DNA from 2 places in the Peribacillus sp. FSL K6-5616 genome. Region 1 is predicted to be linked to the other one. Evidence: predicted binding sites of a transcription regulator. Region 1 holds the regulator's gene; the other holds the start of a gene.

Evidence for each region. Region 1 encodes LexA, which represses DNA repair genes until DNA is damaged. Its sites were predicted from a motif close to CGAACATATGTTCG; they were not measured.
Region 2: the regulator LexA is predicted to act here: its motif matches at 12,581-12,594, upstream of recA (recombinase RecA).

What each region holds. Positions count from the first base shown of each region.
Region 1 covers NZ_JBBOYT010000001.1:1,502,005-1,518,778, forward strand. Annotated here, with positions in the region: gene MHB45_RS07220 (CotD family spore coat protein) at 1-345, opposite strand, end outside; gene MHB45_RS07225 (aminoglycoside phosphotransferase family protein) at 373-1,287, opposite strand; gene MHB45_RS07230 (N-acetylmuramoyl-L-alanine amidase) at 1,976-2,665, shown strand; gene MHB45_RS07235 (DUF2642 domain-containing protein) at 3,261-3,551, opposite strand; gene MHB45_RS07240 (LexA family protein) at 3,793-4,431, opposite strand; gene MHB45_RS07245 (helix-turn-helix transcriptional regulator) at 4,566-4,790, shown strand; gene MHB45_RS07250 (esterase/lipase family protein) at 5,535-7,067, shown strand; gene lexA (transcriptional repressor LexA) at 7,620-8,243, opposite strand; gene yneA (cell division suppressor protein YneA) at 8,399-8,710, shown strand; gene MHB45_RS07265 (YneB family resolvase-like protein) at 8,730-9,386, shown strand; gene MHB45_RS07270 (DUF896 domain-containing protein) at 9,452-9,685, shown strand; gene tkt (transketolase) at 9,916-11,919, shown strand; gene sirA (sporulation inhibitor of replication protein SirA) at 12,218-12,658, shown strand; gene MHB45_RS07285 (YneF family protein) at 12,743-12,958, shown strand; gene MHB45_RS07290 (RrF2 family transcriptional regulator) at 13,777-14,196, shown strand; gene MHB45_RS07295 (IDEAL domain-containing protein) at 14,296-14,679, shown strand; gene trxA (thioredoxin) at 14,731-15,045, shown strand; gene MHB45_RS07305 (NADH-dependent flavin oxidoreductase) at 15,127-16,248, shown strand.
Region 2 covers NZ_JBBOYT010000001.1:1,290,383-1,307,156, forward strand. Annotated here, with positions in the region: gene MHB45_RS06250 (BMP family lipoprotein) at 1-837, shown strand, start outside; gene MHB45_RS06255 (ABC transporter ATP-binding protein) at 1,042-2,577, shown strand; gene MHB45_RS06260 (ABC transporter permease) at 2,570-3,613, shown strand; gene MHB45_RS06265 (ABC transporter permease) at 3,614-4,573, shown strand; gene yfmF (EF-P 5-aminopentanol modification-associated protein YfmF) at 4,785-6,065, shown strand; gene yfmH (EF-P 5-aminopentanol modification-associated protein YfmH) at 6,065-7,351, shown strand; gene ymfI (elongation factor P 5-aminopentanone reductase) at 7,370-8,095, shown strand; gene MHB45_RS06285 (DUF3243 domain-containing protein) at 8,177-8,434, shown strand; gene MHB45_RS06290 (DUF3388 domain-containing protein) at 8,677-9,468, shown strand; gene MHB45_RS06295 (helix-turn-helix domain-containing protein) at 9,486-10,385, shown strand; gene pgsA (CDP-diacylglycerol--glycerol-3-phosphate 3-phosphatidyltransferase) at 10,551-11,135, shown strand; gene MHB45_RS06305 (competence/damage-inducible protein A) at 11,158-12,390, shown strand; gene recA (recombinase RecA) at 12,740-13,786, shown strand; gene rny (ribonuclease Y) at 14,140-15,699, shown strand; gene MHB45_RS06320 (TIGR00282 family metallophosphoesterase) at 15,851-16,648, shown strand.

The sequences.
Region 1 (16,774 bases):
TTTTACGATACTTCGGGTATGCGGTATATAGGTGTTGAAGTGTTTATTCACGGTTGTTGTATGTGTCGGGTGAAAAACCGGAATAACAGTGTTAATGACATTGGTTTTAACATATTGCTTGGTCGGGGAGGTTTGAGATGGATTATATTGATTGGGCATTCTGTGAGGTGGGCAATATTGTAGTGGACATTGACCGCCTTTCGGATGCCCCCAGGGCTTATTATACATGTAAACACCTCCTGGGATTTTTTTGAAAGTCATTATTAGTTTATGAAAATAAATGATAAAGGGACTGGTATAAATGCCTTTATCAAAAATTACGGGCATATCAGATCCTTCAATCATTTTCAAAAAAAATGAATAAACATTAATTTACCGAATTCGGTTAATCGCTTTAAGAACAAATGACTTGTGTCTTTTCCGCCAGTTATTTTCCTTGCTTTTTTCCAAGCCCCATTCGGGAAATGTAGATAACCGTAATGCGGCAAATAATTGCCAGAAGGGTAGGTTAGTAAAATTTACCTCCGGCATCATGAATTTATATTGATTGGTGAAGTCATTCATCGCTTGCATTCCAAAATGATATAAAATTTCGAGTTGACTATTGGCAAGGTCAGTCAAAGGGTCCCCTAAACCTGAGTCTTCCCAATCAATTATGGAAACTAGTTTATCCTCTTTCCATAATATATTTCCTGGCCAATAATCACCATGAAGGATCACTTCCTTATTCATGGAGGGTAGGGGCATGGAGGATTTCAGCAGATCTCTAATCAAGCTCAAATTTAATGTTTCGTCCAGGATTACCCTATCTTTATTATTTAACATCTCGACATATGTATTTTCCAGTTTAGGCATGAATGGTAAAGATAAATCTACACAATTAACACGATGGATTTTTGCTAGATTGATTGCCAATTGCAAGATATGATCATTAAGATTTGAGGGAGTGAATTCTGACTTACCCTCAATAAACTCGATAAGTATGCATGGCTTGGAAAATATCTCGCAGGATTGCTCAAAGTAATATGGCATTGGTACAGGCAAACCGGCAGCTTTCAATATCCCTAAGAGCTTGTGTTCATATGAAGCAATATTTGGATTCCGTTTCAAGTCATTATCACCATGCTGACGAACGATCATTTTTACGATACGCCCTGACGATTGTAATATTTCCAGTCCTGTCACATTTGCAGAAATTCCGCCCATTAATTCCCATGCGCGAATTAGCTTGTTTCCTTGATCCAACTTTTTAACTAATTGTTCAAACTTATCATATTCATTTATCATACGATCTCTCCTTTTAAAATCCTGTACAATGTTTAGGAATGAAAGTTCACATTATCATTTTCTATAGCTTTCGTAAAAAATTCAAAGAATCCATTTAGCAATTTTTATAAATGAAACCAATAGCTTGTTACACACGTGAATTAATCTAAACAAAGTGAGGTGTGGTGCTGACATTGAAAATAGAAAAATATAAGGTGGAAACTGCGAAAGGGACGCTACAATATAATATTAGTGGAAACGGCAAACCCAATATAGTTTTGATTAATGGCATTACTTTCATTGACAAGAAACAGCAAACACATTGTCGCTGAAGAGAGTGGACATTTTCCGCAATTATCAGAACCGACTATAGTGATTGACTCAATTAAAGAGTGCGCAGAAGCGATAAATAAAACAAACCAAAAACCGATAAATTTGTGTTAATGTTGACTTTTCTTAATATCTCTCAATCTTCTTGTTCATTTGATTATAGATTGCTTATTCTCCAAAAATTCCTGATGCGAAAGTAAAAAAATAGAAAAAGTCTTTTTCAAAGAATTCCCGTCCATTGGGCGAATATCATCAAATAATGCCACTACACCTTTAGGGGGTGTATTTTTTTTTGAGAACGGCAGAATTTCTTTAATCCGATAGTTATGTGTACAAGCATTTGTTAATACGTAACATAAGATTAATAGAGGTGATAGAAATGGTGAAAGTATTTATTGATCCCGGCCATGGCGGTACGGATCCAGGCTCGGTCGGGAATGGATTGAGAGAGAAGGATTTAACTTTATCCATTGCAACTCGAATCAAAGACATCTTATTGATAGAATATAATAACGTTTCTGTGAAAATGAGCAGGACCCAAGATACCTACCCCTCCTTAAACGATCGTACGAATGCAGCGAACGCGTGGGGAGCTGACTTTTTTCTCTCCATCCACATTAATGCCGGCGGCGGAACTGGGTACGAGGATTACATTTATACGTCCACTAACCAGATAACGAAAACGTATCAAGATCATATTCATTCAGAGGTCATGAAGCTTATCAACATCCAGGACAGAGGACAAAAAACAGGAGATTTATATGTACTCCGTGAAACGGACATGCCTGCACTCCTGACTGAAAATGGATTTATCGATAATGTAAATGACGCAGCAAAGTTGAAAACGTCATCCTTTATCGAATCACTGGCTCGCGGACATGTAAACGGTTTAGTTAAATGCTTCAATCTAACTAAGAAAAGTACAGCTGTATACCACACTGTCGTTAGTGGGGATACAGTATATTCCTTAAGCAATTCTTATGGCAGTACGGTTCAGCAAATTAAAGATTGGAACGGTCTTGACAGTCAGTACACCATTACGGTTAACCAGAAATTGCGGGTGAAATGAATAATTAATAATTATTTATAATTTCCAGAAGCACACCACGCAGTAGCCCTTCTCAAAAAGAGAGGGGCCTTTTTGATTCAGGAATATGCATGTAACGAAAAACTGTACATTCTGCCGTCCTGATTCGGTCCTTCGATAAAAGCGGGAGGAATGAAAGGGGAAAATAATTTACACAGAAGGCCAAAGTGGACTTGTGCAATTGGGAGTCACTTTCTGTGAGTATATATAATCGCATTATTCAGGAAGTAAGCCTCTGACGGGATTCGAACCCGCACTCCTTTCGTAAGCATAGGCTAGGGGAGAACACGCTTCCCTACGGATTTTCACCGGCAGGAATTCCACCTGCCTCAGCGTAATTGCTTTTCGGTGCTTCTGAAACCCTTACCTTGCGACCCGGTGGCTACAATGTTTTCCGGCGCTCTTCCCTTCTAGAGCTACAGAGGCAAATGCTTAATTATAAGATTCTTATAGGGGGTTGTGAACCGCATTATAAAAATATGATGATTTTATTGCCCGATATAAACAATTTTATTCTTTTGCATGAAAGGAAAATATACTAAAAATGGCCCCTACTAAAGTTTCCAAATACATTCACTCAATGAAATAAGTAATCTGGGGGATAACGGATATGATATTTTAAATCGCCGATTGATAATTGCAGGTGATCAATAGCGACGCCGGTAAGTTTGCCCTTTAATGATTCCTTCATTGTTACGATAGTGATCGTTTTACCTAAATTCATCATTAGATGGTCAAAGAAAACTGGTTCTGTGGGAATTGTATAAGTCGGTGATAAAGTTTTCATCGTTTGCGGAAAGTTGCTCGTATACGCATAATGACCTGGCGGTAATACGTTATCTTGGCTTCCATATGGATAATTTTGCATGAATTATTCCACTCCTTTACTAATGTAAGGTATGCCTTTTTTTTTATGGGCTGACACAAATTAAAAGGATTTTATGTAAAGACAAATAAAAGAACAATACTAAAAAGCACAAACCATGATGGCTTGTACCTAAAATGCAACAGCATTAAGTTGATAAAAACTGTAAGAATTGAATCTATGTATGGCTGCTCATTATTCATTTATTTTACTTTCTTTCCGTATGAAACCCTCGAGTTGGATATTAATCGTATATTTTAATGGCTTGAACCACTTTTCCTAAAATACGGACTCTATCATTTTTTATGTTGTAGGTTTTTTCTTCATAAAAAGGATCCGTGCTGCAGGGAGTGAGTATGATGTTTTCTTCATTGATTCTCACTTTTTTGACCGTAGCATCGTGTCCATTTACCAAGACCACTCCAATTTTCCCGTTATCAAGGTAGGTTGTTTTTTCAACGAGAATCAATGATCCGTCTCTGAATTCTTTATTCATGCTATTGCCATTCACTCTAAGGAAAAAATATTCTTTATCCGATTTAAGCATCGAATTTAATGTCGGCATATAGGCTTCTATATATTCGTTGGTGAAATTAGGCTCTCCAGCAGGGATATTTCCGTAGACACCAATTAATCTTACATTCTTTTCATTTAGGAATTCCATTCCAGGATTATTTCTAACGATTGGCGCTCCTTCAATGAGGTGGGATAGCGGTATTTCAAAACAAGTGGACATCATGCTCAATTTATCCATTAAAGGTTTATTCCGTCCGGATTCCCAAGCTGATACTGCCGTAGGAGCTACTTTTAATACATTTGCCAAATCTTCTTGTGTCATTTTTCTTTCTTTTCTTAACATTTTAATCCGTTCACCAATGTGCATATTTCTTCACCTCTTACTTGAATATACACTATGAGTGAAAGTGAGTAAACGTAAAGTGCGTGAATTTTGCGAAAAATTGTTGGTAACTATACTTCAAGTGTGATATTATTTTTTTAGATAGGTGGTGACAAGATATGACAAGCGTTAAGTTCACACTTAAACAAGCCAGGAAGTATAAAGGATTAACTCAAGATGAAATGGCTAAAGTGCTGAAGATGGCCAAGAGGACTTACATTGACTATGAGCAATATAAGATTCCTTTGCGAATCGATAAGGCTTATTTATTTGCTGAATGTGTAGGGTTCTCGATTGACGATATCATTTTTTTTGACCCTGACCTACACTTCAAATGTAGTTGAAAGTTCAATTGTACCAAGCATTTCCTCAACAGATTGGCCATTTGAATCCATAAAATCCTGACTTCCATAGGACAAGATTCAAGTAACGATGGAAAGAAGGGGAACAAAGAGGAAAGGGAAATTAATTCTTTTGAAGTTGCATAGGAGCTGCTGACATTAGAACATTTGTAAAATACCTGTATGTAGTAAAAGGTGTACAAATCCAAACTTCTTGTGCAAATATACGATTGATACAGAGATTCCAAAAATGTCAGCCAATTGCTGTGAAAGAAAATTATTTACTTAATGTATAGGGCGGACTTCTAAACACCATGAATAGGAGCAAATGGACAATGGCAAATTCGAAGGAAAAGTTAATCTGGATGAACAAGCCCTTATCCTTTGCAGGATAAGGGCTTGTACTCTATTTTCGTGAATTGGCAGCATGTTTTCCTCCCAAAGCACGTCTTCATAAAATGAAAAAGACCCCATAGCTAAATGAATGGAAGGCAAATCTTCATACTTTTTCTCCATTATCAATAAAACTTCTTCTAGTTTTTTTCTCCCATCTTTATGAAGATAGCAGGTAATGGTATGCAAAAGTACAATTATATATTAATGAAGGCTAAAGAAGGCTATGGAAGGAGGGCATTGATAATTGGATGAGTTCAAAAAAATTCCAGATGATATTGGAGGAGATAACCCTTGAAAAGGAATGTAATCAATTATGTCGTTTTTCTTGTCCTCATTCTAACCATATTAATTATGGCAAAGCCAGACATTTCCTCAGCAGGAAAATTGAAACCGCCCTCCGAAACTTTCAGTCCAGGGGATTGGTTTCTTGGTAGTATTCCCCCCAATCTTGATACAAACAAACCACCAATCGTGTTTGTACAAGGGAAAAACGGCAGTTCAACCAGCTGGTATGGTGAAACGGAATATCATGGCGTCAATGATATGTATACCAAAGCGTATGAAGCAGGCTACCAAACGGTTTTTGTTCAGCTTCATGATTCAGCTGGAAATGGATCAGTGAGCCAATATGCCAATGGAAGGCTATTAGCTCAAATGCTTTCAGAAATCAGTAACCATTTCGGGGGCGAAAAAGTAAATATTATAGCTCACAGCAAAGGGGGCCCAGACACCCAAGCGGCTCTAGTCCACTATGGAGCACACCAATATGTTGGAAGGGTGATCACTTTAGCTTCCCCACATCATGGTTCTCACCTAGCTGATTTGGCTTATAGCTGGTATGCGGGCTGGCTTGGTTCCTTATTAGGTCAAAAAGATGAGGGAACTTATTCTTTACAAGTTGGTAAAATGGCTGAATTTCGTTCTGTCACGGATAACCATGTTAACTCTCGTAAAAACTTGTATTTCACTGTGGCAGGTATGAACAGAGGCCCGGTACTATCAGCCTTATCAATGGGGGGACAATATTTATCATCATATGGGGAAAATGATGGACTGGTGAATGTATGGAGTACAAAAATACCCTATGCAACACATTTATTTACGGATCCCAACTTTGATCACGACAATATTCGAGTTGGCTCAGCTGTATTTTCAAGAATTGAACCCTATTTAAAAAGCACATCCACCACTGGGATTCCTGCATATCATGTCAATTATAAAGAACGAGTTGAAGATGATGTCATTACAACCGCACTCGCTCAAACCATTCTGGGTGATGTCCTGAAACAAAATGTCTGGGTCGAACAAAGCTTCCATGTAAATGAAGCGGCCCCAGGTAATATAAGCATATATACAGCCTCAAATGATGTCGAGGTTGAATTGATTTCTCCATCCAATAAAAAGTATTCACCTTCCTTAAAGGCCCATTCAGCCAAAAATGAAACTTCCTTTTTTAATGGTGCAACCATCCAATCATTCTACAGAAATAACCTTGAAATTGGTGACTGGAAAGTACGAATGAAGACTGAATCGCCAAAAGACGCCTACCTGTTCACAGCACAATTTAACGAAAAGAACCCCATTACATTAAGTATGGCCGGAAAAGTAAAGCAAAAAGATGCAAAATTTTTAATAAAGAATCCAATGAATGATAAAAAAAGACCAATCAGCACAACATTTTTGGTTCATCTGCTAGATGAAACCGGTAAAGAAATTAGTGGAAAAAACTCCATTAAGGCAATGGATACTGAAAATTTTACTGGCACCCTTCCAGAAGTACCTAAGTCAGGTGTTTATAATGTAACAATAGATGTTAAGGAAAAAAATGTGGATGGTACCGAAAGAACCCGGACGCTGATTCGTTCGGTCTATATTGAGAAATAGCGAAATGCCTTCTCTTAGTTGAGGAGGCATTTTTTTGATGAAATATGAGGTAGGTACGGGTAACTAGGGAGATGGTAATTCCGCCAATGTAAACAGCCGTACTCCTATATAAAAGTATTAATTCAACGGGTGTTAGGTGGATATATTTAGGAGTGAGTTCCCTGGAAATAAAGATTTATGCTTGGTAATGAGAGATCTAATGAGCAAGGAAACATTCATTAAGCAAATTGCTCCTTATGGCCAGAAAATTAAACAGGACATATTGGTGGAATGACTTGGTCGATCTAACCTTATTAAAGTGAACCAAAGGTTAAGAGTGAAATTAATTGTAAAGGGGGGATTTTAAACCCTTTTTTTTATTTCAATGAGCTTGCTTCCAAAGTACATATTACCAGAAAGGCGATGGTATAACTTTCATCCGTTATAAAGGATGTTTAATTTCCCATGAAACTAGATTCTATTAAAAAATATTTCAATATCTACTCTTCCAAATGCATATTGAGAGAATTCTGGACATAAATTAAACAAACAAAAAAAGCGCGGGAAGCGCTTTTAGTGTATTTGTCTATATAAGCCTATTACTTTTCCAAGTATCGAAACATCTCGTAAAATAATTGGTTCCATATTTGAGTTCTCAGGCTGAAGCCTTATGTAATCCGGTTCCTTAAAGAATCGTTTTACAGTGGCTTCATCATCTTCCGTCATCGCCACGACGATATCTCCATTATTGGCACTGCTTTGTTGTTTCACGATGACATAATCTCCATCATGAATTCCTGCTTCAATCATACTTTCACCCATGATTTCCAGCATGAATACATGGTCATCATGTGGAACCATGCTTTCGGGAAGCGGAAAGTATTCTTCAATGTTCTCAATGGCCGTTATCGGCATGCCCGCTGTTACTTTTCCAAGTAACGGCACGTTCACGACATTGGCTTTGGGAATATTGTTCGCTTCCTCCAAATTCATTATTTCAATGGCCCTTGGCTTGGTTGGGTCACGTCTAATAAGGCCTTTACTTTCCAGGCGGGATAAATGTCCGTGTACTGTTGAACTTGATGCAAGTCCCACTGCTTCGCCAATCTCCCGTACGGAAGGCGGATACCCTTTTTGGCGGACCTCTTCTTTAATGAAATCAAGAATATCTTGCTGCCGTTTTGATAGTTTTGTCATTTGTGCACCTCTTCCCCAATGTTCTTTGCTACATTATAGCATGGCCCCCATCTCTATACAAACATAAGTTCGAATTTTGTTGTTGACTGAAACAAACGTTCGTATTATAATTTGATCATAACATACGAACGAACATTCGCTTTGGAGGGATTATTATGAAAAAATTATACAAAAATTATATTTATACGATTCTATTAGCGGGATCAGTATTCATCTTTTCAATTTTATTCTCTTGTACATTGAACAATGATCAAAAAAAGGATTTCCTTTCTATAGAAGTAAGCGAAGGTGACACCCTATGGGGAATTGCCGAAGAATATGAAGAAACAAATTTGACAAAAAAAGAATTCATTGGTTGGATAGAAGAGAATAATGGAGTCAGTGCGGATTCGATAAAACCTGGACAAGTCATTGTCATACCGGTTAAAGGGGAAGAACTTGTCCAGAATTTGGCCAGTGAGCAGTAAGTAGTAAAGGTAGGGTATTATGAAGGCGGTAATCTATTGTAGGGTCAGCACCGAAAAAGAGTCACAGGAAACATCATTGGCAAGGCAGGAAGATGAATTAGTCAAATTGGCTGAAAAGATGGATGTGGAAGTTGTCTCCATTATAAAAGAACAGGCAAGTGGTTATGAGTTGAATCGGGATGGCATTTTTGACATGCTCGAACTATTTAAAACCAAAGAAGCTGAAGTCCTATTAATCCAGGACGAAACAAGACTGGGAAGAGGGAATGCCAAAATAGCCCTTTTCCATGTCATCCTTAAAGAAGATGTGAAAATTTATACGCTCTCACACGATGGGGAGCTGGAGTTATCGGATTCGGATGCCATGGTCATCCAGATAGTGGGCATTGTAGAAGAATATCAAAGGAAACTACATAATCTTAAAATAAAGCGCGGAATGATGAGAGCCGTTGAAAAAGGGTACCGTCCTCAAAAAAATCTTCACAACCAAAGGAATTCCACTGGAAGGGACCGTATGGAGATTCCTATTGAAGAAATTATTAAACTGCGTGCCAATGGGTTGACATTCTCAGAAATCGCAGCCACATTAAGGGGCTTTGGATACAATGTATCTAAGGCTACTGTGAACAGGCGTTTTCTCGAACATCAAATGAATAAAAAGGAAAGTAAATCATAGAACTTGTAATTTCGCTTTTTTTTTAATACCATGACAATATCCGCAGATTATGAAGGAGCGAAATTATGTTATCAAAAGACAAAATAGCCCGTATAAATGTACTTTCTAAAAAGGCAAAGGCTGAAGGCTTGACGGAAGTTGAAGCGAAAGAGCAAACCCAATTGAGAAGTGAATATTTGGAAACATTCAGAAAATCCATGTCCGACACGTTGGAGCATGTGAAGGTCGTGGATCCAGAGGGTAATGACGTCACTCCTCAAAAGATAAAAAATATAAAAGAAAAACGAAATTTACATTAATGCTTGGATTCCTCTGATGGAACATTCCATTTGAGGATTCTTTGGCATTTTGGAGTAAAAAGAGAGTGCATTCATGTATGTATTCTCCTATTTAGTTTAATCTAAATAGAGGCTTCTCTTATTTCTAGAAAATTTTAATATTGAGGCAGTAAATAGTGATTTTAGTTGTGATATTATGCTTGTCACTATAATATAAAGAGGTACATTACAGGAAGGGATGTTTTTACAATATGTTAGATAAATTAGATGCACTTTCTATCAATACGATTCGTACATTATCAATTGATGCAATTGAAAAGGCTAATTCCGGCCATCCAGGTATGCCAATGGGGGCAGCGCCAATGGCGTATAAACTATGGACCGAATATATGAACCATAACCCGAAAAATCCAGATTGGTTTAATAGAGATCGCTTTGTTCTTTCAGCTGGACATGGTTCTATGCTGTTATACAGCCTTCTTCATTTATCGGGCTATGGCTTATCTATCGATGATTTGAAAAGCTTCCGTCAATGGGGCAGTAAAACTCCAGGACATCCTGAATTCGGACATACGGCTGGTGTAGATGCAACTACCGGGCCGCTTGGACAAGGTATCGCAATGGCAGTCGGAATGGCAATGGCTGAACGTCACTTGGCAGAAAGCTATAACCGCGATTCTTATAATGTGGTCGATCATTATACATATAGCATTTGTGGAGATGGAGATTTAATGGAAGGTGTTTCTGCAGAAGCCGCTTCATTAGCTGGACATCTACAACTGGGAAGACTTGTTGTTTTATATGATTCTAATGATATTTCCCTTGACGGCGACTTAAGTCAATCATTTAGTGAAAGCGTAGCAGACCGGTTCAAATCTTATGGATGGCAATATATCCGCGTTGAGGATGGCAATGATCTTCAGGAAATTGCTAAAGCGATTGAAGAAGCGAAAACCGACGATGCACGCCCAACATTAATCGAAGTGAAAACGGTTATTGGTTACGGTTCACCAAACCGTTCAGGTAAATCTGCCGTTCACGGCGCTCCGCTTGGTGCAGATGAGCTTAAATTGACAAAAGAAGCATATAAATGGACATTCGAAGAGGACTTCCATGTACCTGAAGAAGTGTATTCACACTTCAATGAAGCTGTTGTTGATGCAGGTGCTCAAAAAGAAGAAGCTTGGAATGAATTGTTCAAAAATTACAAAGAAGCACATCCTGAGTTAGCACAGCAATTGGAGCTTGCCATCAAAGGTGAACTGCCTGCTGATTGGGATCAGGAAATTCCAGTCTATGAAGAAGGTAAAACATTAGCTTCCCGTGCTTCAAGTGGGGAAGTACTGAATGCGATCGCCAAAAAGGTCCCTAGCTTCATTGGGGGTTCTGCGGATTTAGCCGGATCTAATAATACTGCCATCAAAGGTGAGACAGATCTATTACCTGGTAATTACAGCGGCCGTAATATATGGTTCGGTGTACGTGAATTCGCTATGGGTGCGGCTTTAAATGGAATGGCACTTCATGGTGGCTTAAAAGTATACGGAGGAACATTCTTCGTATTCTCTGATTATCTACGTCCTGCCATAAGAATGGCAGCACTGATGGGACTGCCTGTAAACTATGTATTCACCCATGACAGCATTGCTGTAGGGGAAGACGGACCGACTCATGAGCCAATCGAACAATTGGCATCATTACGTGCAATGCCTAACCTAGGGGTAATCCGCCCAGCTGATGGCAATGAAACGGCAGCAGCCTGGAAAGTGGCTATGGAGTCTACAAATAAACCAACTGCTCTTGTACTGACTCGTCAAGGATTGCCAACAATTAAAGACACTTCCGAAACTGCGTATGAAGGTGTTTCAAAAGGTGCTTACATCATCTCTGCTTCTAAGAAAGAAGTAGCCGATGCATTACTACTTGCGACTGGTTCCGAAGTGAACTTGGCTGTGGAAGCACAGAATGCTTTAGCGAACGAAGGAATTGATGTTGCGGTAATCAGCATGCCATCATGGGACCGATTTGAAACTCAATCAAAAGAATATAAACAAAGCGTAATCAATCCGGCAGTGAAAAAACGTTTAGCTATCGAAGTGGCTTCACCGTTTGGCTGGGATCGTTATGCAGGTGATGAGGGTGAAATATTGGCCATCAATCATTTTGGAGCTTCTGCACCAGGCGGTAAAATCATGGAGGAATTCGGTTTCACTGTAGAAAATGTAGTTGCCCGTGTGAAAGAAATGCTTAAATAACAGTAATGCGGAACTGACACCAACTAGATTGGTGTCAGTTTTTTTATCAAAAAATCCTATTAAATATATTGAATGTGCTTCTATACTAAAGGAAATCTTCCATTCGACAAAAAAAGAAGAAAATTTCTCCAGCAAACAACATATCTTTTTAGTTTGTCAATATATAATGAGAATAAATAAATTTCGTTTAAATGTGTCAGTTAAAGGGGAAAGTCATCAAAAGTGGAAAATAGTGGACAGGGTGCTGGTGGTTAGATGTTTTCGTGACTAAAATAGGAAAGCTAGGAGGCATTGGCTGATGAGAACCTATCAAATTTATTTAATCGAAGATGAATTTGCCCATCATTATTATGGAAGAGAAAAGCTATTTTTCAATTTGTTTTTGGAATATATTCAAGCAAGGGGCAGACTGAAGAGTATTTTGCAAAAACAAATCGAATATGTCACCAAAAAAGTCCCGATTATCCAGTTGCAGTTAGCCATTGAACAACGTTTGCAAAAAAAGATGAATTATTGGACTCAAAATGGAAAATACTATTTAGAAAAAACAAACGGATCAAGTAAAGCCGTTTTAATCATTCAGAATGATTCCATTACTCTTGAAGCTGAAGGAGACTATGAAGCGGAGACGGCTTTCTTTGAAAGTATTCGAAAATATGAAGCGAGTTTTCTGGCCATTGATTTTGAACATGAAAAATACGGTTGGTTAAAACCGATAAAAGAAAGAAAATTTGTCTAAATGGGGGACTTTTCGGTAGCGGGTATTGTATAATAACCTTTGGTCTAGTACACTGATGTTAGACAACATGAAGGAGGAAATAGTATGTGGGTTTACATTCTAGTTGGCGTACTGGCATTGATTGCTGGAGTAGTGCTGGGATTTTTCATCGCTCGTAAATACATGATGGATTACTTAAAGAAAAATCCGCCAATTAACGAACAAATGTTGAAAATGATGATGATGCAAATGGGTATGAAACCATCCCAAAAGAAAATTAATCAAATGATGAGCGCCATGAATAAACAACAAACAAAATAAGATAGCATGAAACCTTGATATATCAATGTTCTTGGAAGATTGGATGCAAAATTTTATATAATATCGAAATGGATTTAGTCTGAATCCTTCCACCGATTTTATATAAAATTTTGGTTTATCTTTCATTTTTGTTTCTTAAGCCACTTTTTTCTGAATGAATGTTTCAGAAAAGGTGGTTTTTGTTTTGGAAGGGTAAGGTAAGTCCTCAATCTATGTGAGGGCTTTTTTATTTGGAAAGTTAAAACGCCAAAAAATTATACTTGTCCACACTTTCTATCAAAAGATGCATATACAGTATTAAGGAGGGTGGTTAGAATTGATAAAAGATCTTGTGAAAAAATGTAAGGTGTGTTTTCCCATATGTGAACTTAAATTTGAACACAAATGTAAATTTAAAGACAACAAATGGGAATCAAAATTCAAATTGAAATCTAAATGTAAAAAATAATAAATCTTTTCTATTAATCTTTTTATTTAAGCACTATACAATAATGAGTTAGTGAATATAAAATTGATTAAAGTAATCATCCGAGTAATCGGGTGTTTTTTATTTGAATGTTTGTAAATAGAAAAACCATTCATGAAGAAAGAATGGATTCGTTGTCAATTTAGTGTATCTATAATAAAGGTTTAAATATTATCACCGAGTCTTACATTAAGGCTCATTAACTTGGGCAATATTAAAAGCGTAAAGTGGGGATTTCACTGCATTAATAAATCGATCAAATATAGTGGAGGAAGCTGTTGAGGTTTTTGAGTTGACTTTTCTAACTGTAAATATTAATATTACAGTAATCCCCTTAAGGAGGATACGCAAAGTGAATAGTGAATTTACAATAGCTGTGCATAGTTTGGTCTATTTAGCTTATCTACCAGATCATATGGCAAGCAGTGAGTCCATCGCAGAAAACGTTTGTACAAACTCGGCTAGGATTCGGAAAATGATGAGCAGCTTAAGAAAAAAGGGATTTGTTAAGACTAAAGAAGGTGTGGGCGGAGGCTATATTCTAGACTGTAACCCTGAAGAGGTAAGTTTGGCGGATATTTATATAGCGGTCTCACATGGAACCCTGAAACCAAAGTGGTGTACAGGTGATCCGGAGAAAAAATGTGTCATATCTTCAAATACCCAGGTAGTCATGGATCAAATATTTGATGAAGCTGAATTATATTTCGAAAAATATTTAGAAGATATAACTCTCAGCACATTTTTGGAAAAAATTAAACAATGTCCGTGATATTGATTTAGTTTTTTCTTTGCACAAAATGTATATTTTATTAATACAGTTAATAACTATAGTTTTAATTTAAATGAACATAAAAGGGGTGCTAAGGAAATGGTTGAAAATAATCTGTTCAAAAATGGGGATTGGGTACAGGGAAAATCAAGAGATGGGGAACTAATCCATGGTTTCGTTGAAACCGTAAGCGATAATCGAGAAATCGTTAAAGTGAATGTAGTTGAAAGCGACAATGAAAAAGCGGTTGGGAAATCGATTTGGATTCCGAGTAAATGGACTGAAAAACTGCCGGATCTAGAAATCAGTAACGAAGCTCATCTTTTGGCCTTAATTGATTTGGCTTTACTTTCTAAAGATGAAACATGGTTTATGGAGTTATCCGGTAAATTGGAATCCATCAAAATCCACCCGAAAATAACTGCCCGGAAATCAGAGGTTCAAATCCCGGGAAATAGAATCGCAAAACTTGATTTTAAATAGATGGTGAGTAAAGATCACAAATATTTCGGATAATACAAGGAGGATATGATCATGACAATAGAACATGTTACAGATGATAATTTTGCTAGTGAAATCAAGGAAGGTTTAGTATTGGTTGACTTTTGGGCCCCATGGTGCGGTCCGTGTAAAATGATTGCCCCAGTTCTTAATGAAATCGATGAGGAAATGGGTAATCAGGTTAAGATCGTTAAACTTAATGTGGATGAAAATTCAAATACGACGAGCGAATATGGAGTGATGGGAATTCCAGCCCTTATTCTATTCAAAGATGGAGAAAAGGTAGATCAAGCTATTGGTTTCCAGCCAAAAGAAGCCATATCGGCATTAATCGCAAAATATGCATGATTATAATCATAATACGCGTTTGATATTTAATTAAGGGTTATACCAACCAACAGGGTGGGTAACTAAATGGAGGATTACTAAATGAATTCTAAATATACACCATTATTTGAATCGTTTAATTTAGGAAAGAAATTAGAAGTGAAAAATCGATTGGTGATGGCACCTATGACAAATTTCTCTTCTAATCCTGACGGGACTGTAACCGACGCCGAAGTTAATTATTATGAACGTCGGTCAAAAGGGGTCGGCATGGTTATAACGGCATGTACTTACGTGACGGCTAATGGCAAAGGTTTTCACGGGGAATTTGGCGGAGATCAGGATGAATTGCTACCTAGTCTAAATCGTTTGGCATCAGCGATTAAAACGGAAGGGGCAAAGGCAATTCTTCAGATTTTTCATGGCGGCCGAGAGGTTCCACCCGAATTGGTAAATGGTGATGTTGTCAGTGCAAGCAACATCCCATCGGAAGGTGAAGGGAAAGCAGTTCCACGTCCACTTTCTGAAAAGGAAATAGAATCGATCATTTTCGACTTTGGTGAAACCACCAGACGTGCCATTGAAGCGGGATTTGACGGTGTCGAGATTCACGGTGCAAATGGTTACTTGCTACAGCAATTCTTTTCGCCGCATTCGAACCGTCGTGAAGACAAGTGGGGCGGTTCTCTTGAAAAGCGCCTGACTTTTCCATTAGCGGTTGTGGATGAAGTGAAAAAGGCGGTTGCCAAACATGCCAAGGATCCGTTCATCGTAGGTTACCGTTTTTCACCGGAAGAACCGGAAACACCAGGAATCACCATGGATGATACACTTGCATTAATTGATGGGCTTGTAACAAAGGATCTGGATTATCTTCATGTTTCATTAATGGATTTCTGGTCGAAAGCAAGACGGGGAACCGACGTTGACCGACCTCGGATAGAGATCATTAAAGAACGTATCGGAGATCAAGTTCCATTAATTGGGGTTGGTTCCATCTATACAGCAGATGATGCGATCAAAGCATTGCAATCGGGGGTTCCGTTAATAGCATTAGGGCGTGAAATCATAATTGATCCTGAATGGGTACAAAAAGTGGAACAAGGCAGGGAAGCTGAAATCGTGACCAAAATAAACAAAGGAAATCAGCAGCAACTTGATATTCCAGACCCATTATGGCAAGCGATCATCCACTCTCCAGGATGGTTTCCGGGGATTGAATAAATAAAAGTTTGTAAAAGTACTGATTTGGTTTTTATATAACCCGGTTAAGAAACACATATAAAAGTGTTCTTATCCGGTTTTTTATGTATAGAAAAGTCATTTATATGAATGAGAATCTAATAAGTGATTTTAAATTGAGACCGAATGAGTAACTGAGCATTCTATTTCTAAGCTGATTCAGAAATAAAACAGGGGAAAGTTTAGAATTTTTATTGACTAGCACTTAAGCCTCAACCGCAGATACATTCGGAAATTTTGGGCTTTCTTTACAGAACGCGTGGAAAAGGTAGGAAGGACGCTAGTTAACAGAATAGCTAATATTAAAGATATTTGCAGAGAAATGATAAGTAAAAGAGACAATATAAAATGTTCATCTAAAGATGCATCATAGCTAAAGATAAAAAATAAAATCACTGATATTATTAAAATGAAAATGAAATTAATAATGACTTGCATCATGGGCCCCCATTCTAACAACAGATCAATAAGACAGCGTCAATGCATATGCAACGTCCATTTCCTTGTT
Region 2 (16,774 bases), 210 kb from region 1:
CTGCAATCTAAATCTGATGCCGATTACGCTAAGAACCTGAATACGCTTGTACGTGAAGATTACCAACTAATCTATGGCATCGGTTTCCTTTTAGCGGAAGCTGTTGGTGAAGTGGCTGACCAACGTCCGGATTCACACTTTGCCATCGTGGATACAGTTGTAGATAAAAAGAATGTAGCCAGCATCAATTTTAAAGAGCAGCAAGGTTCATTCCTGGTAGGTGTAATTGCCGGAATGCAAACGAAAACAAACAAAGTCGGTTTTATCGGCGGAGTTGAATCTGAGTTAATCAAGAAATTCGAAGTTGGCTTTAAGGCTGGGGTTTTATCTGTAAACCCGGATGCAAAAGTTGAAGTTAAATATGCCGGGGATTTCAATAAAGCTGATATCGGTAAATCAACTGCAGGCTCCATGTATTCTTCAGGTATCGATATCATTTATCATGCTGCTGGAGGAACTGGAAAAGGTGTATTCACTGAAGCAGTAGAGCAAAAGCAAAAAGATCCTAAGAGAGAAATCTATGTTATCGGTGTAGATAGCGACCAAGCTAAATTGGGGGCAGTTCCTGGAACTGACGACAACATCACTCTGACTTCCATGCTAAAACGTGTTGACGTGGCAGTTAAAGACCTTTCCGAGAAAGCGAAAGAAGGAAACTTCCCAGGCGGAAAAGTAATTGAGTACGGTATCGAAGAAAATGGTGTAGGCATTTCCGAAACAAAAGATAACGTAACAGAAGAATCATTAAAAGCGGTCGAAGAATGGACAGAAAAAATTAAATCAGGTGAATTCGTAGTTCCGGGTACGGATGAAGAATTCGAAAAACTTGATTTATAAGCTGTAATGCCAGAAAGAATAGGGAGGCAGAATTGCCCTCTATTCTTTCTTTTCCCAATCACGCTTTGCAACTGAAAAATATCGAATGAAAAACTATGAAAGAATCGTAGTTTTTCATTTGGTTTTTTTAAAAAAATCAATAAGCTAGTAAAAGCAATTAAATGATTTAGGAATATTTACACTCATTTTAGGAGTTGATAATACGTGGAATATGTAATTGAGATGCTTAATATCCGTAAGGAATTCCCCGGCATCGTCGCAAATGATAACGTTACACTTCAGGTTAAAAAAGGGGAGATTCACGCATTATTAGGTGAAAATGGCGCGGGTAAATCCACTTTGATGAATGTTTTATTCGGCTTATACCAGCCTGAGCAGGGAGAAATCCGTGTGAATGGCAAGCCAGTCAAGATTACCAGTCCCAACATTGCCAATGATTTAGGGATTGGGATGGTCCATCAGCATTTTATGCTCGTTGACCCTTTTACAGTAACGGAAAATATCATTTTAGGAAAAGAACCATCCAAAGCGGGTAAGATCGATTTAAAAGAAGCGAGCGAGGAAGTTAGGAAACTATCAGAACAATATCAACTTCGTGTTGACCCCTATGCGAAAATTGCCGATATTTCAATAGGGATGCAGCAGCGTGTCGAGATTCTTAAGACGCTTTACCGCGGAGCGGAAATATTGATTTTTGATGAACCGACCGCTGTATTGACTCCTCAAGAAATCAAGGAATTGATTTATATTATGAAAGCCCTTATCAAAGAGGGGAAATCTATCATTTTAATCACACACAAACTTAAGGAAATCATGGAGGTTTGTGACCGGGTAACGGTTATACGCAAAGGGCAAGGAATTGGTACAGTGAATGTCAACGAATCGAATCCTAACGAATTGGCGAGCTTGATGGTCGGTAGGGAAGTTCTATTCAAGACGGAAAAAACGGCCGCTACTCCTTCGGATGTAGTTCTCGAGGTTCAGGAACTGGAAGTCAAGGATTCCCGGGGCGTTTCAGCTGTTCGCAACTTGGATTTAACAGTCCGTGCAGGAGAAATTGTCGGTATTGCCGGTGTAGATGGAAACGGTCAATCCGAACTGATTGAGGCATTGGCTGGCCTAAGGAAGACAACAGCTGGTTCGATAAAGCTAAATGGAAAAGAGATCAGGAATCTGAAGCCGCGTAAAATCACTGAAGCAGGTGTCGGCCATATTCCAGAAGACAGGCATAAGCATGGTTTGGTTCTCGATTACAGCATTGGGGAAAATATTGTCTTGCAAACCTACTATCAAAGGCCTTTCTCAAAAGCCGGTATCTTGAACTCAAAGAAAATATTTGAAAAAGCCCGTTCATTGATCAAAAGCTATGATGTTCGGACTCCGAGTGAATATACCCCGGCAAGGGCTCTTTCCGGCGGGAATCAGCAAAAAGCGATCATCGGACGGGAAGTTGATAGGAACCCGGATTTATTGATTGCCGCACAGCCAACACGCGGGCTTGATGTAGGAGCGATCGAGTTTATCCATAAACGGCTGATTGAACAGCGTGATGCAGGAAAAGCGGTACTTCTCATATCATTTGAATTGGAAGAAATCATGAATGTGAGCGATAGGATTGCCGTTATATACGAAGGGGAAATCGTCGCAATTGTCGATCCGAAAGAAACGACTGAACAGGAGCTTGGCCTTCTAATGGCCGGCAGTAAACGGACGGAAGCAGGTGGAAAACAAAATGTCTAAGTATTTATCTAAATTAACGAGTCCGTTAATAGCAGTTATCCTCGGCTTAGTCGTTGGGGCCATAATCATGTTAGTAAGCGGCTATGACCCAGTTGCCGGCTATGGCTCCATGGTAAATGGAATTATTGGGGATTCTTATTATGTAGGGGAATCCGTGAGGACAATCATCCCTTATATCCTTGCCGGTTTGGCAGTGGCTTTTGCTTTCCGTACGGGCCTATTCAATATCGGTGTAGAAGGGCAATTAATTGTAGGCTGGCTGGCGGCAGTTTGGGTCGGAATCGCTTTTGATCTTCCAAGGATCATCCATTTGCCATTGGCCATCTTAGTTGGTGCAGCTGCTGGGGCATTGTGGGCATTTATCCCTGGTTATTTAAAAGCTAAGTTCCGTGTACATGAAGTAATCGTTTCTATCATGTTGAATTATACAGCTTTATATGTGACGAATTATTTAATTAGGAATGTAATGACTGACAAGCTGGATAAAACAGAAAGAATTGCTGATACAGCATCACTGCGGTCTCCTTTTTTTGAAAGCATTACGGATTTTTCCCGGATGCATTGGGGAATAGTGGTAGCGATTATTTGCGTAATCATCATGTGGTTCCTGCTTGAAAGGACCAAAACCGGCTTTGAACTGAAAGCGGTAGGTTTCAATCAGCACGCGTCCGAGTATGCAGGGATGAGTGTCAATAAGAACATCATACTTTCCATGGTTATTTCAGGTGCTTTTGCAGGACTTGCTGGTGCGATGGAAGGCCTTGGAACTTTCGGTTATGCCGCAGTCAAAGGCGGGTTCACAGGTATGGGCTTTGATGGGATTGCAGTAGCCTTATTAGGGGCGAATACAGCTATTGGTGTTGTGCTTGCAGCCTTATTATTTGGGGGACTGAAAGCCGGGGCCTTAAATATGCCGCTAGAAACCGGAATACCTAGTGAAATTGTGGATATTGTCATAGCATTGATCATTTTCTTCGTCGCTTCCAGTTATTTTATTCGTTGGATTGCCGCTCGATTTAAGAAAGGGGTGAAATAAGTGGATTTTTACCAAGTATTACAAATTATTATTCCATCAATGATAGCTCTAGCTGCTCCACTTATTTTTACTTCACTCGGAGGAGTGTTTTCTGAACGGGCTGGTGTCATAAATATCGGTTTAGAAGGTTTGATGGTCATTGGTGCCTTTACAGGGATTGTTTTTAACTTAATGTTTGCTGATGTATTTGGGGAATGGACTCCTTGGCTTGCAGTCTTAGCGGCAATGATTGCCGGCTTGCTGTTTTCCATTCTGCACGCTGTGGCATGCATTACGTTCAGGGCGGACCAAACGGTTAGTGGGGTAGCCATCAACTTGTTGGCAGTTGGTCTGACCATGTTTTTGGTGAAGTTGATTTTTGACAAAGGTCAAACTGATAGAATCACAGAAACATTCCCAAGGATTGATGTTCCGTTACTAAGTGATATTCCATTTATTGGACCCATCTTTTTCGCAAATGGCTATTACATCGTATATATAGCGATTCTCATATCTTTTGTCGTTTGGTATGTACTTTATAAAACACCATTCGGGTTAAGGATCCGTGCAGTGGGTGAGCACCCAATGGCTGCTGATACGATGGGTGTCAATGTTACGAAAATCCGATATGCCGCCGTTTTATTATCAGGTGCTTTTGGAGGTATCGGCGGAGCGATTTATGCTACCATCTTTTCAAATGAATTCAATCATGCGACAATTAATGGTCAAGGTTTCATGGCCATTGCCGCCATGATTTTTGGTAAGTGGCACCCGATCGGGGCAATGGGAGCAGCTTTATTCTTTGGTTTGGCCCAAAGTTTAAGTATCGTTGGCTCGAGCCTTCCCTTCTTCAAGGATATTCCATCAGTTTACCTCTTGATCGCTCCATATGTTCTGACGATCATTGCGCTAACTGGTTTCATTGGACGTGCTGATGCTCCAAAAGCATCAGGACAGCCATACATCAAAGGGAAAAGATAAGTGTCTAACCGGTCAGCAAACTGTGCTGGCCGGTTTTTTCTTTTGAGATTTGAGCCATAAGTGATGGTGAGCTGGTGAAAAACCAAAAAAAGTAGCTGTTACTTGCATGATTTTTCCTTTCACATGTATATTTTAAGTAGATGTTTAAAAGGGTTCCAATCTACAAACAATAAGCTAATAAAGGTGATTTATATAATGAGGAGGATTATTCATGTCTATTGCTTCCGATACAATTACGGAAAAAAGCGGCTACAAGCTTCATGTGGTCCGGACGGATAAATATAAAACGAATACTCTCGTGCTGAAGATGAAAGCCCCGTTGACAAAAGAGGACGTTACATATCGTGCATTGCTGCCATATGTGTTACAAAGCAATACAAGTAAATATCCTACAACACCTGAGCTTCGATCTTATCTTGATGATTTATATGGAGCAGGGTTTTATGTCGATGTAGCCAAAAAAGGAGAATATCAAATCATAAGTTTTACGATCGATATCGTAAATGAAAAATTCCTTAGTGATTCAACCCCGCTTCTCGAAAAGGCTTTTGGGCTATTATCAGAGGTGATCTTCAATCCGAAGAAAAACGGCGAAGCCTTTGACTCTAAAACGGTTTCCAATGAAATCCGTTCTTTAAAACAGCGGATTCAATCCATTTCCGATGACAAAATGCGATATTCAGCTACACGTCTAGTAGAGGAAATGTGCAAAAACGAACCATATGCTTTAGAAGCGAGCGGTAATCTTCAAGACTTGGAAACGATAACTCCAGAATCCCTATTCGCCTACTATAAAAAAATGCTGTCGGAAGATGAAATCGATTTATATGTAATCGGCGACATCGATGGATCGGAAGTGGAGGCACTGGCTGACAAATATGTGTCGTTGCAAGAACGTGAGCCTGTTAGACTGCCAAGGGAGACGGGTAAGGCAGTGGAGAAGGAAAAAGAAATCATCGAGAATTCGGATGTGAAACAAGGGAAATTGAATATCGGTTATCGAACCCAAGTTGCATACGGTGATCCGGATTATTATGCTCTTCAGCTATTCAATGGGATTTTTGGCGGCTTTTCACATTCCAAACTTTTCATTAATGTCAGGGAGAAAGCCAGCCTTGCTTATTATGCAGCTTCAAGGCTTGAAAGTCATAAAGGACTATTGATGGTCATGGCCGGCATTGAAAATGCCAACTACAAGCAGGCACTGGATATCATTCATGCACAAATGAAGGAAATGAAGCAAGGGAACTTTTCCGATGAAGAACTGGCACAGACAAAGGCGGTCGTTAAGAACCAGCTCCTTGAAACCATTGACGTTTCGAGAGGGCTTGTGGAAATTTTATATCATAATGTGATTTCCGGGCAGGATATATCACTCGACGAGTGGTTTGCAAAAACAGAGCGGACGACAAAGGAAGAAATCATTGCAGTTGGTCAAAAGATCCAGCTTGATACGATTTATTTCCTAACGGAAGCGGAGGTGCAAGGGTAATGGAAAAAATAGCATTCACTCAATTGAAAGAAGAGCTTTTCCATGAAAAAATGGATAATGGTCTCGAAGTATATATTCTTCCGAAAAGCGGGTTCAATAAATCATTTGCAACTTTCACGACGAATTATGGTTCAATCGACAACCATTTCAAACCATTGAATGAAACGGAATTCTCAAAAGTACCAGATGGGATTGCCCATTTTCTTGAACATAAGCTATTTGAAAAGGAAGATGGTGATGTTTTTCAGCAATTTTCAAAGCAGGGAGCATCTGCAAATGCCTTTACCTCTTTCACCCGTACAGCTTATTTATTTTCCAGCACGTCGGATTTCGAGAGGAATCTAACTACCTTAATTGACTTTGTCCAGGATCCTTACTTTTCGGAAAAGACGGTAGAGAAGGAAAAAGGAATCATTGGGCAGGAAATCAACATGTATGATGATAATTCAGACTGGCGTTTATATTTCGGGACTATTGCCAATATGTATCATCAGCATCCAGTGAAAATCGATATTGCCGGTACTGTGGAATCGATTGCAGGTATTACGAAAGATATGCTTTATGAATGTTATAATACGTTTTACCATCCTAGCAACATGCTCCTATTCGTTGTAGGACCGGTAGATGTCGAAAGTACCATGAAACTGATTCGGGATAACCAAAATGATAAAGGATACAACGAACAACCAGCAGTGGAACGTAAATTTGACGAAGAGCCGGAAATCGTTGCCAAGGATAAGGAAGTCTTAAGGATGAATGTCCAGACACCAAAAGTGATGCTGGGCATCAAGGCCATCAACGTAGACCAATCCGGTTTACAGCTTTTGAAAAGGGAATTGGCGACCAATATTTATTTGGAAATGCTGTTTGGCAAGAGTTCGCCTTTGCATGAGGAGCTGTATGAGGAAGGGTTGATCGATCAAAGCTTCTCATATGATTACACACAGGAACAAGGTTTTGGGTTTGCGTTAATTGGCGGGGACAGTGCCAAACCTGATGAGTTGACGGAGTCTTTATTCGGTATCCTGCAAAAATCAAAAGCCGGAACCGGCCTGAATGAAGAAAGCCTGCAAAGGACAATCAAGAAAAAAATCGGTTCTTTCCTCCGTTCCTTGAATTCGCCGGAATATATAGCGAATCAATTCACCAGATATGCATTCAATGATATGAATTTGTTCGATGTTGTATCGGTATTGGAAAAACTAACCATCGAAGATATCAGGGAGGTCGCCAAGGATTTAATATCCGATGAACGGATGACAGTCTGTCAGGTACTTCCGAAATAATATAAAGGGGGCGTGAAAGTGGGGAAACGTTTTGCCCTTATTACAGGAGCCAGTGGAGGAATCGGCAGGGAAATCGCTATAAAGCTCGCCGAGGAGAATTACTCACTTTATTTACATTATAACAGCAATGAAGAAGCGATACTTGCCCTGATTGAAGAACTGAAGCCTCATCAAGTCGAACTTATTCCGATACAAGCGGATTTGGCTGCACCGGACGGCTACAAGAAATTGGCGGAAAATATTTTTGCCCTCCATGCAATCGTCCTTAATAGTGGCAATAGCTATTACGGTCTTATATCTGACATGGATGAGACTATCGTTACTGAAATGGTTCAGCTGCACGTAACGAGCCCTTTCCAATTAACAAAGGAACTGCTTCCAAAGCTAATGTACCAAGAACAGGCTGCCATCGTTGCCGTCACATCGATTTGGGGGCAGACAGGTGCATCTTGTGAAGTATTATATTCAATGGTCAAAGGCAGCCAAAATGCTTTTATCAAGGCACTTAGCAAAGAAGTATCGCTTAATGGAATCCGGGTGAATGCCGTTGCCCCCGGTGCGATTTCCACTTCCATGCTCGAATCTTTCAGTGCAGAAGATCTGGAAATCATCAAAGGCGATATCCCGATGGGCAGGATGGGGCATTCCAAAGAAGTCGCGGAGGCCGTATACTATTTGCTTTCCGACAAGTCGTCCTATATAACCGGGCAGATTTTAGGTGTAAATGGCGGATGGTACACATGATTTTTTTTAAAGACATGTATAATTTCCTCGGTTCCTTCACAAAATATCTTTGTACTATTTTGAAGGAAAGGGTGACCATTCATGTCTGTACTGGACAATTGGGATCAATGGAAAAACTTCTTAGGCGACAGATTACATCAAGGTGAACAACAAGGCTTGTCAGAAGGCGCTGTTAACAACTTGGCTTACGAAATCGGTGATTACCTAGCTAATCAGGTTGAGCCCCAGAATGATCAAGAGAAAGTGCTTGCTGATCTTTGGTCAGTCGCAAGCGATCAAGAAAAACATGCCATGGCAAGTGTCATGGTCAAGTTAGTCGAGAACAATGGAACAAAGTAAAATATCAATCCAAAGGCCCTGTTATTAATTAACAGGGCCTTTTGGATTCTAGGGGGATGACTATTTGTCCTCTTATATAAAAATGAATACTTTTATAGGGTTTTTCCTTTTAACTTATCACGAAATGCTATATTATAGAAGCTAGACAATTAATATTAAAGTGTTCAGACCTTGAAATTTACGATGGATAAGTTTTTTGCCCATGATTAGGGCAAAAGCTTTTAGGCTTAAGGAGTGTTATCGTGGATAATAAAGAATGGTATTTTGAATATGAAATTCAAGTCAACCGTCCTGGTTTATTAGGGGATATTTCATCCCTTCTGGGTATGCTTTCCATTAATATCATCACCATTAACGGGGTAGATGAAGGCAGGCGTGGGTTACTTTTGTTGGCCAAAGACAGCCGTAATATAGAAAGATTCGAGTCAATTCTCCGTACGATGGATACGATAAAGGTCATTAAGCTTAGGGAACCTAAATTACGTGATCGCCTCGCAGTCAGGCATGGACGCTATATTCAGCGCGATGCCGATGAGAAAAACACCTTTAGGTTTGTTCGTGATGAACTAGGCTTGCTTGTCGATTTCCTGGCCGAGCTATTTAAACAGGAAGGTCATAAATTGATCGGGATCCGAGGGATGCCCCGTGTCGGAAAAACTGAATCTATCGTAGCATCGAGTGTTTGTGCTAATAAGAGATGGTTGTTTGTGTCATCGACCCTTTTAAAGCAGACTATCCGCAGCCAGCTTATTGAGGATGAATATAATAATGATAATTTGTTCATTTTAGATGGAATTGTTTCCACTCGCCGTGCAAATGAGCGTCATTGGCAGTTGATTCGTGAAATAATGAGGCTTGATGCTGTCAAAGTAATCGAACATCCGGATGTTTTTGTCCAAAATACGGAGTATACCCTCGAAGACTTTGATTATATTATTGAATTGAGAAACAATCCTGAAGAAGAAATAACATATGAAGTTGTCGACCAAAAAGACCAGTTTTCAGGGTCCGATTTTGGTTCCTTTGACTTTTAAAATGGCAGGTGTTTTATTTGACTGAATTGGGTAATCGATTAAAGGAAGCTAGGGAAGCCAAAGGTCTTAGCCTAGAAGATTTGCAGGAATTAACAAAGATCCAAAAGCGTTACCTCATTGGCATTGAAGAAGGAAATTACAGTATGATGCCTGGAAAGTTCTATGTACGGGCATTCATAAAGCAATATTGTGAAGCGGTCGGACTGGATCCAGAAGAGATTTTCGAACAATATAAGAATGAAATACCATCGGTCTATAGTGAGGAATTGCCAGAACAGCTTTCACGGGTCCAATCCCGGAAAACCATTCCGGCAGGAGATTCAAAGGTTGTGGAAATGTTACCGAGGATCCTGGCTGTCGTTTTAGTCATTGGTGCGGCCGTTTTGATATGGGTACTGGTATCGAATTATATGAGTAACCCAGATAATGATGATAAAAAGAACGCTAAAGAGAATGAAGCTGTGGGCTACAATAAAAGTGATGGGTTTAACGAAGAAAAAGAGAATGCAGACAAAAAACAGGATGAAGAAAAATCTGAGTCATCTGACGAGAAGAATGAAGATGATGCTGTTGTCAAAGATGAAAAGAAAGAGCAAAATCTTGCCGTCACAAGTTCCAGCGGTAAAAATAGTACGTATGAATTAAAAAATACCGATACTTTTAAATTAAAGGTGACCTCCAAAGGCTCACCATGGGTCGGCATAAAAAATGGTGAAGGTAAATTACTTTTCCAGGGCACTATCGAAAAGGACAAAAGCCAGGAAATTGATTTTACCAATGAAAAAGAAGCTGTCATCAATATAGGCAGGGCATATGAAACTGAGATTTATGTGAATGATGAGAAGCTGGAGTATTCCATTTCACCGACTGAAGTGAATACGCAATTGGTTACGATACAATTTACGAAAGCCGAATAGTCATCTTATAGATGACTATTTTTGCTCTATATAATAGTAAGGCGGCGGGAAATGGTTCACCCGGCATATAAGATTGGATTTTGAGTTAAATTATACATATAAGCATTATTTTAGATCTAAGACGCATTGCCCAAATGGCAGGCGTAAATTTTGGAGGTAAAAGTTTTGAATCTGCCTAATAAGATTACAGTAGCAAGAATCTGTTTAATACCAGTATTTTTAATCATCATGCTCGTTCCTTTTTCATGGGGGACACTGACTTGGGGAGAATACAGCTTGCCAGTGGCACACCTGGCTGGAGCCATCCTCTTTATAATCGCTTCCACTACGGATTGGATCGATGGCCATTTTGCCAGAAAATATAATATGATTACTGATTTAGGGAAATTTTTAGATCCATTGGCAGATAAACTTCTGGTTTCGGCTGCCTTAATCGTTTTGGTTGATCTAGATTTAATGTACGGTCAATCTTGGATTGCCATCGTGATCATAAGTCGCGAGTTTGCAGTCACTGGATTGCGTTTGGTGTTAGCGGGTACAGGGGAAGTGGTTGCAGCGAACCAGCTAGGTAAAATTAAAACATGGGCACAAATTGTTTCTATTTCGGCTTTATTGCTGCATAACCTTCCATTTGCCCTCATTTCACTTCCATTTGCCAATATCGCATTATGGATTGCATTAATCTTTACAATCTGGTCAGGTTTGGATTATTTTATAAAAAACAAAGAAGTATTTGTTAATTCAAAGTAAAACGAATGGTGGTTTTGAAAAGATGGATGCAGAAATCATTGCAGTGGGTTCAGAGCTTCTTTTAGGTCAAATCAATAACACTAATGGAAGATTCTTATCGCAGCAGTTTGCGGAAATGGGAATCAACGTTTTTTACCATACTGTGGTCGGAGATAACGACCGCCGATTACAACAAGCTATAGAAATCGCTGAATCGAGGGCGAACTTGATTGTTTTTACCGGTGGGCTTGGTCCTACCAAAGATGACTTAACGAAAGAAACGATTGCTCGCCATATCGGGAAAAAGCTCGTTTTTAATGATGAAGCTTTGCAATCCATTGAAGCTTACTTCCAAAAACGGGAACGGCCGATGACGGAAAACAACAAAAAGCAGGCCCTTGTCTTGGAAGGCAGTGAAGTGTTGGCAAACGATCATGGCATGGCCCCGGGAATGGTTTTGTCCAAATCTGGGATTACATATATGCTCCTGCCTGGACCACCAAGTGAAATGGAGCCGATGTTTTTAAGTTATGGTTATGAAAAAATCATGAATAAATTGGAAAAGCATGAACGGATCGATTCCAAGGTTCTTCGGTTCTACGGTATAGGTGAAGCCGAACTGGAAACGGTGATTGAAGATCTCCTTGTCAATCAAACGAATCCGACAATCGCTCCGCTTGCAGCCGAAGGGGAAGTGACGTTAAGGATCACCGCCAAAGGCCCTTCTAAAGAAAAATGCGAAGAACTTATTTTAGAAACGGAAAAAGAAATTCTTAGCCGGGTCGGAAAGTTCCATTATGGAAGTGATAATACTTCTCTAATAAAGGAACTTGTAAAAGAATTAACGGTCCGCAAGCTTTCAATCGCGGCAGCTGAAAGCTTGACCGGGGGGATGTTCCAAGAACAGCTGACAACCATCCCGGGCGCCGGTAAAGTCTTTAAGGGCGGAATGGTCTGCTATACGAATGATGCGAAGTCCAATGTCCTCGGCGTCAGTCATGATACCATATCTGAGTATGGGGTGGTCAGCGGTGAGTGTGCAATGGAAATGGCCTCTAATGTCCGGAGTAAGCTCGATGCGGATGTAGGCATAAGCTTTACGGGTGTTGCGGGGCCGGACGAACAAGAAGGCAAGCCTGTAGGTACAGTATTTATTGGCATTTCCTATCGGGATGGAAACACTCACTTCAAGGAGTTGAATCTTTCCGGAAGCAGGGCGCAAAACCGTATTCGGAGTGTGAAGTACGGCTGTCATTACCTATTAAGGGATTTATAAACGCCATAAGCAGAGCTTTTTTACAGCTCTGCTTTTTATTTGGTTTTAGAAGTTTGTTTCTTGAAAAATAGGGAAAAAAGAAAAAAGTTAATTCAATGAAAATGTTTTTTTTTAGGGAGTAAGTGAAGCGAAATGGAGATTTCCTTAAGCTAAAACGCTTTTTTACAAAGAATATCCCGAAAGAAAAAAACGAATGAATGTTCGACTTTTTGCTTGGCAAAATAGTAAAAAGAGTATATAGTAAAGATAGGTTTTGAGACAGGGTACAAACCTTGATCTCGAATAATTGCTAACGTAAGTACACCTTTAATCGGACAGCCGATTAGTTGAATATAGAGGAGGAAATTGAGTGAGTGATCGTCAAGCGGCTTTAGATATGGCGTTAAAACAAATTGAGAAACAATTTGGTAAAGGTTCGATTATGAAACTTGGGGAACAGACTGATCGTAGGATTTCAACGATCTCAAGCGGTTCTTTAGCATTGGACGTAGCGTTGGGAGTGGGCGGATATCCAAGAGGCCGGGTCATTGAGATATATGGACCTGAAAGCTCCGGTAAAACGACTGTAGCATTACATGCCATTGCAGAGGTACAAAAGACTGGCGGGACGGCTGCATTCATTGATGCCGAGCATGCTTTAGATCCAGCATATTCAGAAAAACTTGGTGTGAATATCGATGAGTTACTGCTTTCACAGCCTGATACGGGTGAACAAGCCTTAGAGATTGCTGAAGCGTTAGTTCGAAGCGGAGCGGTAGATATCATTGTCATTGACTCGGTGGCAGCACTTGTTCCTAAAGCTGAAATCGAAGGCGAAATGGGAGATTCCCATATGGGTCTCCAAGCCCGGATGATGTCTCAGGCACTTAGAAAACTGTCTGGTTCCATTAATAAATCAAATACCATTGCCATTTTCATTAACCAAGTCCGTGAAAAAATCGGTGTTATGTTTGGGAATCCAGAAACGACTCCGGGAGGCCGGGCATTGAAGTTCTATTCAACTGTTCGTCTGGAAGTGCGCCGTGCGGAGCAATTAAAACAAGGTAATGAAATCGTGGGTAATAAAACGAAAATCAAAGTTGTAAAAAACAAGGTTGCTCCACCATTCCGCCAAGCAGAAGTTGACATCATGTATGGTCAAGGGATTTCACAGGAAGGTGAAATCATCGATATGGGTGCAGACCTTGATATCGTCCTTAAAAGCGGCTCATGGTATTCATACAATGAAGAGCGTGTCGGACAAGGCCGTGAAAATGCGAAGCTGTTCCTGAAAGAAAATCAGGATATCGCTCAGGAAATTTCTCAGAAAATCAGAGATCACTATAATCTTGATGGAGAGCATGAATTACCACCAGAAGAAAATGAAACAGAAGAGCATTTTGAATTGCTTGATTAATGATATTTGGAAAAGGCCTAAGCTTATTCGCTTAGGCCTTTTATGTATATTTTAAGAAAAATGCGAAATTTCCAGCGGATTAAATGGCATTGTAATCAGATTTACAGACTTCTTCCATAATGAATGCTGTACATTATGATGGTTAATATTAAGAAAACTTGAATAATCATTGATACATAAGGGACAAACGCTTGACAATAAAAATTCTCAACTATACAATTAATATGTATATTTTACAATTTTTCAAACTAAAATTTTGAAAATTAAGTGCTGTATATTGAATTTATGTGCAATGTACTTGCCGACAGTTCAACATTTTATGTAAAAAGTTCATAGCAAGGGGAGGTGAAACGATGGAACCCATGACAATCATCTTCACTTTGCTTGGCCTAATCGTCGGTGCAGTTGTTGGTTATTTTATTCACAAATCAAAATTTGAGAGTAGAATAGCAGGGGCAAAGGGCTCTGCAGAACACATCCTTGAGGATGCAAAACGTGAAGCGGAAGCACTTAAGAAAGAAGCCTTGTTGGAAGCAAAAGATGAAATTCATAAAGTTCGTGCCGATTCGGATCGGGAAGCCCGTGAAAGAAGGAACGAATTACAAAAACAAGAAAATCGGTTATTGCAAAGAGAAGAGAATCTGGACCGTAAGGATGAAACGTTAGACAAACGTGAGAGCCTTTTGGAGAAAAAAGATGATTCTCTAAACCAAAGACAACAGCATATTGAAGAGATGGAAAGCAAAGTGGAAGAGATGGTTCGTAAGCAGCAAACAGAGCTTGAACGTGTTTCCGGTTTAACTCGTGAAGAGGCTAAAGCAATCATTATAGACCGAATGGAAAACGAGCTTGCTCACGATGTAGCGCTTATGATTAAAGAAAGTGATACCCGTGCCAAAGAAGAAGCTGATAAAAAAGCAAAAGAAGTCCTTTCTCTTGCCATTCAGCGTTGTGCGGCTGATCATGTTGCAGAGACCACCGTTTCTGTAGTAAATCTTCCAAACGATGAAATGAAAGGACGGATAATCGGACGTGAAGGACGAAATATCCGGACGTTAGAAACGCTAACAGGTATTGACCTTATTATTGATGATACTCCTGAAGCTGTCATTTTATCTGGATTCGATCCAATTAGACGGGAAACGGCACGCTTGGCTCTTGAGAAACTTGTTCAGGACGGACGGATCCATCCGGCTCGCATTGAAGAAATGGTTGACAAAGCAAGACGTGAGGTAGATGAACATATTCGTGAAATTGGTGAACAAACTACTTTTGAAGTTGGAGTTCACGGTCTCCATCCAGATCTCATCAAAATACTAGGACGTTTGAAATTCCGTACCAGTTATGGGCAAAACGTACTTAAACATTCAATTGAAGTGGCCCAGCTTTCAGGTTTACTGGCCGCTGAGCTTGGTGAGGATGAAGTTCTTGCCCGCCGTGCAGGTTTATTGCATGATATTGGGAAAGCGATCGATCATGAAGTGGAAGGCAGTCACGTTGAAATTGGCGTTGAATTAGCAACCAAATATAAAGAGCATCCAACTGTCATTAACAGCATCGCTTCACATCATGGCGATACGGAACCAACTTCCATCATTTCAGTGCTTGTGGCTGCCGCTGATGCATTATCAGCTGCAAGACCGGGAGCAAGAAGTGAAACGCTTGAAAATTACATTAGAAGACTTGAAAAGCTTGAGGAAATTTCCGAGTCCTATGATGGAGTGGAAAAATCTTTTGCGATTCAAGCCGGACGAGAAGTGCGGATTCTAGTGAAACCAGAACAAATCGATGATCTTTCGGCACATCGACTCGCACGTGATATCCGGAAAAGGATTGAAGAAGAGCTCGATTACCCAGGTCATATAAAAGTCACGGTCATCCGTGAAACAAGAGCAGTTGAATATGCCAAATAATTGTTAGTGAAAGACGAAGTGGTGCAAACCACTTCGTTTTTTCTTTTTCGATATGAATCGTTAAGCGTAATTCTTATAATTACCCCAAATTATGTTACAATACATACTTGAATAATTCATATAATTAGGTGAATCCAGAAAGGGTTTTACAATGAAATTGCTATTTATAGGGGATGTAGTGGGATCTCCAGGTCGTGACATGATCCAAGAATACCTTCCTAAGTTAAAAGAAAAGTATCGTCCGCATATCACGGTCATCAATGGCGAGAATGCAGCAAGTGGCCGGGGGATTACAGAAAAGATTTACCGCAGTTTTTTAGAGTGGGGAGCGCAGGCAGTGACCATGGGAAACCATACCTGGGATAATCGAGATATTTTCAATTTTATTGATGAAGCGAAATATCTTGTCCGTCCAGCAAACTTTCCTGAAGGGGTACCCGGAGAAGGCATGAAATTTTTAAAATTGAACCAGCATGAAATAGCGGTCATCAATTTGCAAGCGAGAACGTTCATGCCGGATTTGGACTGTCCGTTCAAAAAGGCGGAAGAACTTGTGGCGGAGGCTCGAAAAAAGACACCGATCATCTTTGTCGATTTTCATGGAGAAGCTACAAGTGAAAAGCAAGCTATGGGGTGGTTCCTGGATGGTAAGGTTACAGCCGTTGTTGGTACACATACGCACGTCCAGACAGCCGATAACCGTATATTACCTGCAGGCACCGCTTACATATCAGATGTAGGCATGACAGGACCATATGATGCCATCCTTGGTATGGAAAGAGAGGCAGTCATCCATCGGTTCCTGACCAGCCTGCCAGTTCGTTTCGAAGTCCCAAAAGAGGGACGGACCCTATTAAGTGGGGTTCTCCTTGAAATTGATGAGAAAACTGGCAAGGCAAAGAAGATAGAAAGGATCCTGATTAACGAAGATCATCCCTTTTACCATTGATTCGAACGGATGGACAGTCAACTGCCATCCGTTTTTCCATTCTTAAATAAATGGTGTACAATCCCGGTTTTCTTTGTCATACAAGTTTTACTTGATGAATATAGTAGCAGTGGAAAGTGTTATAAC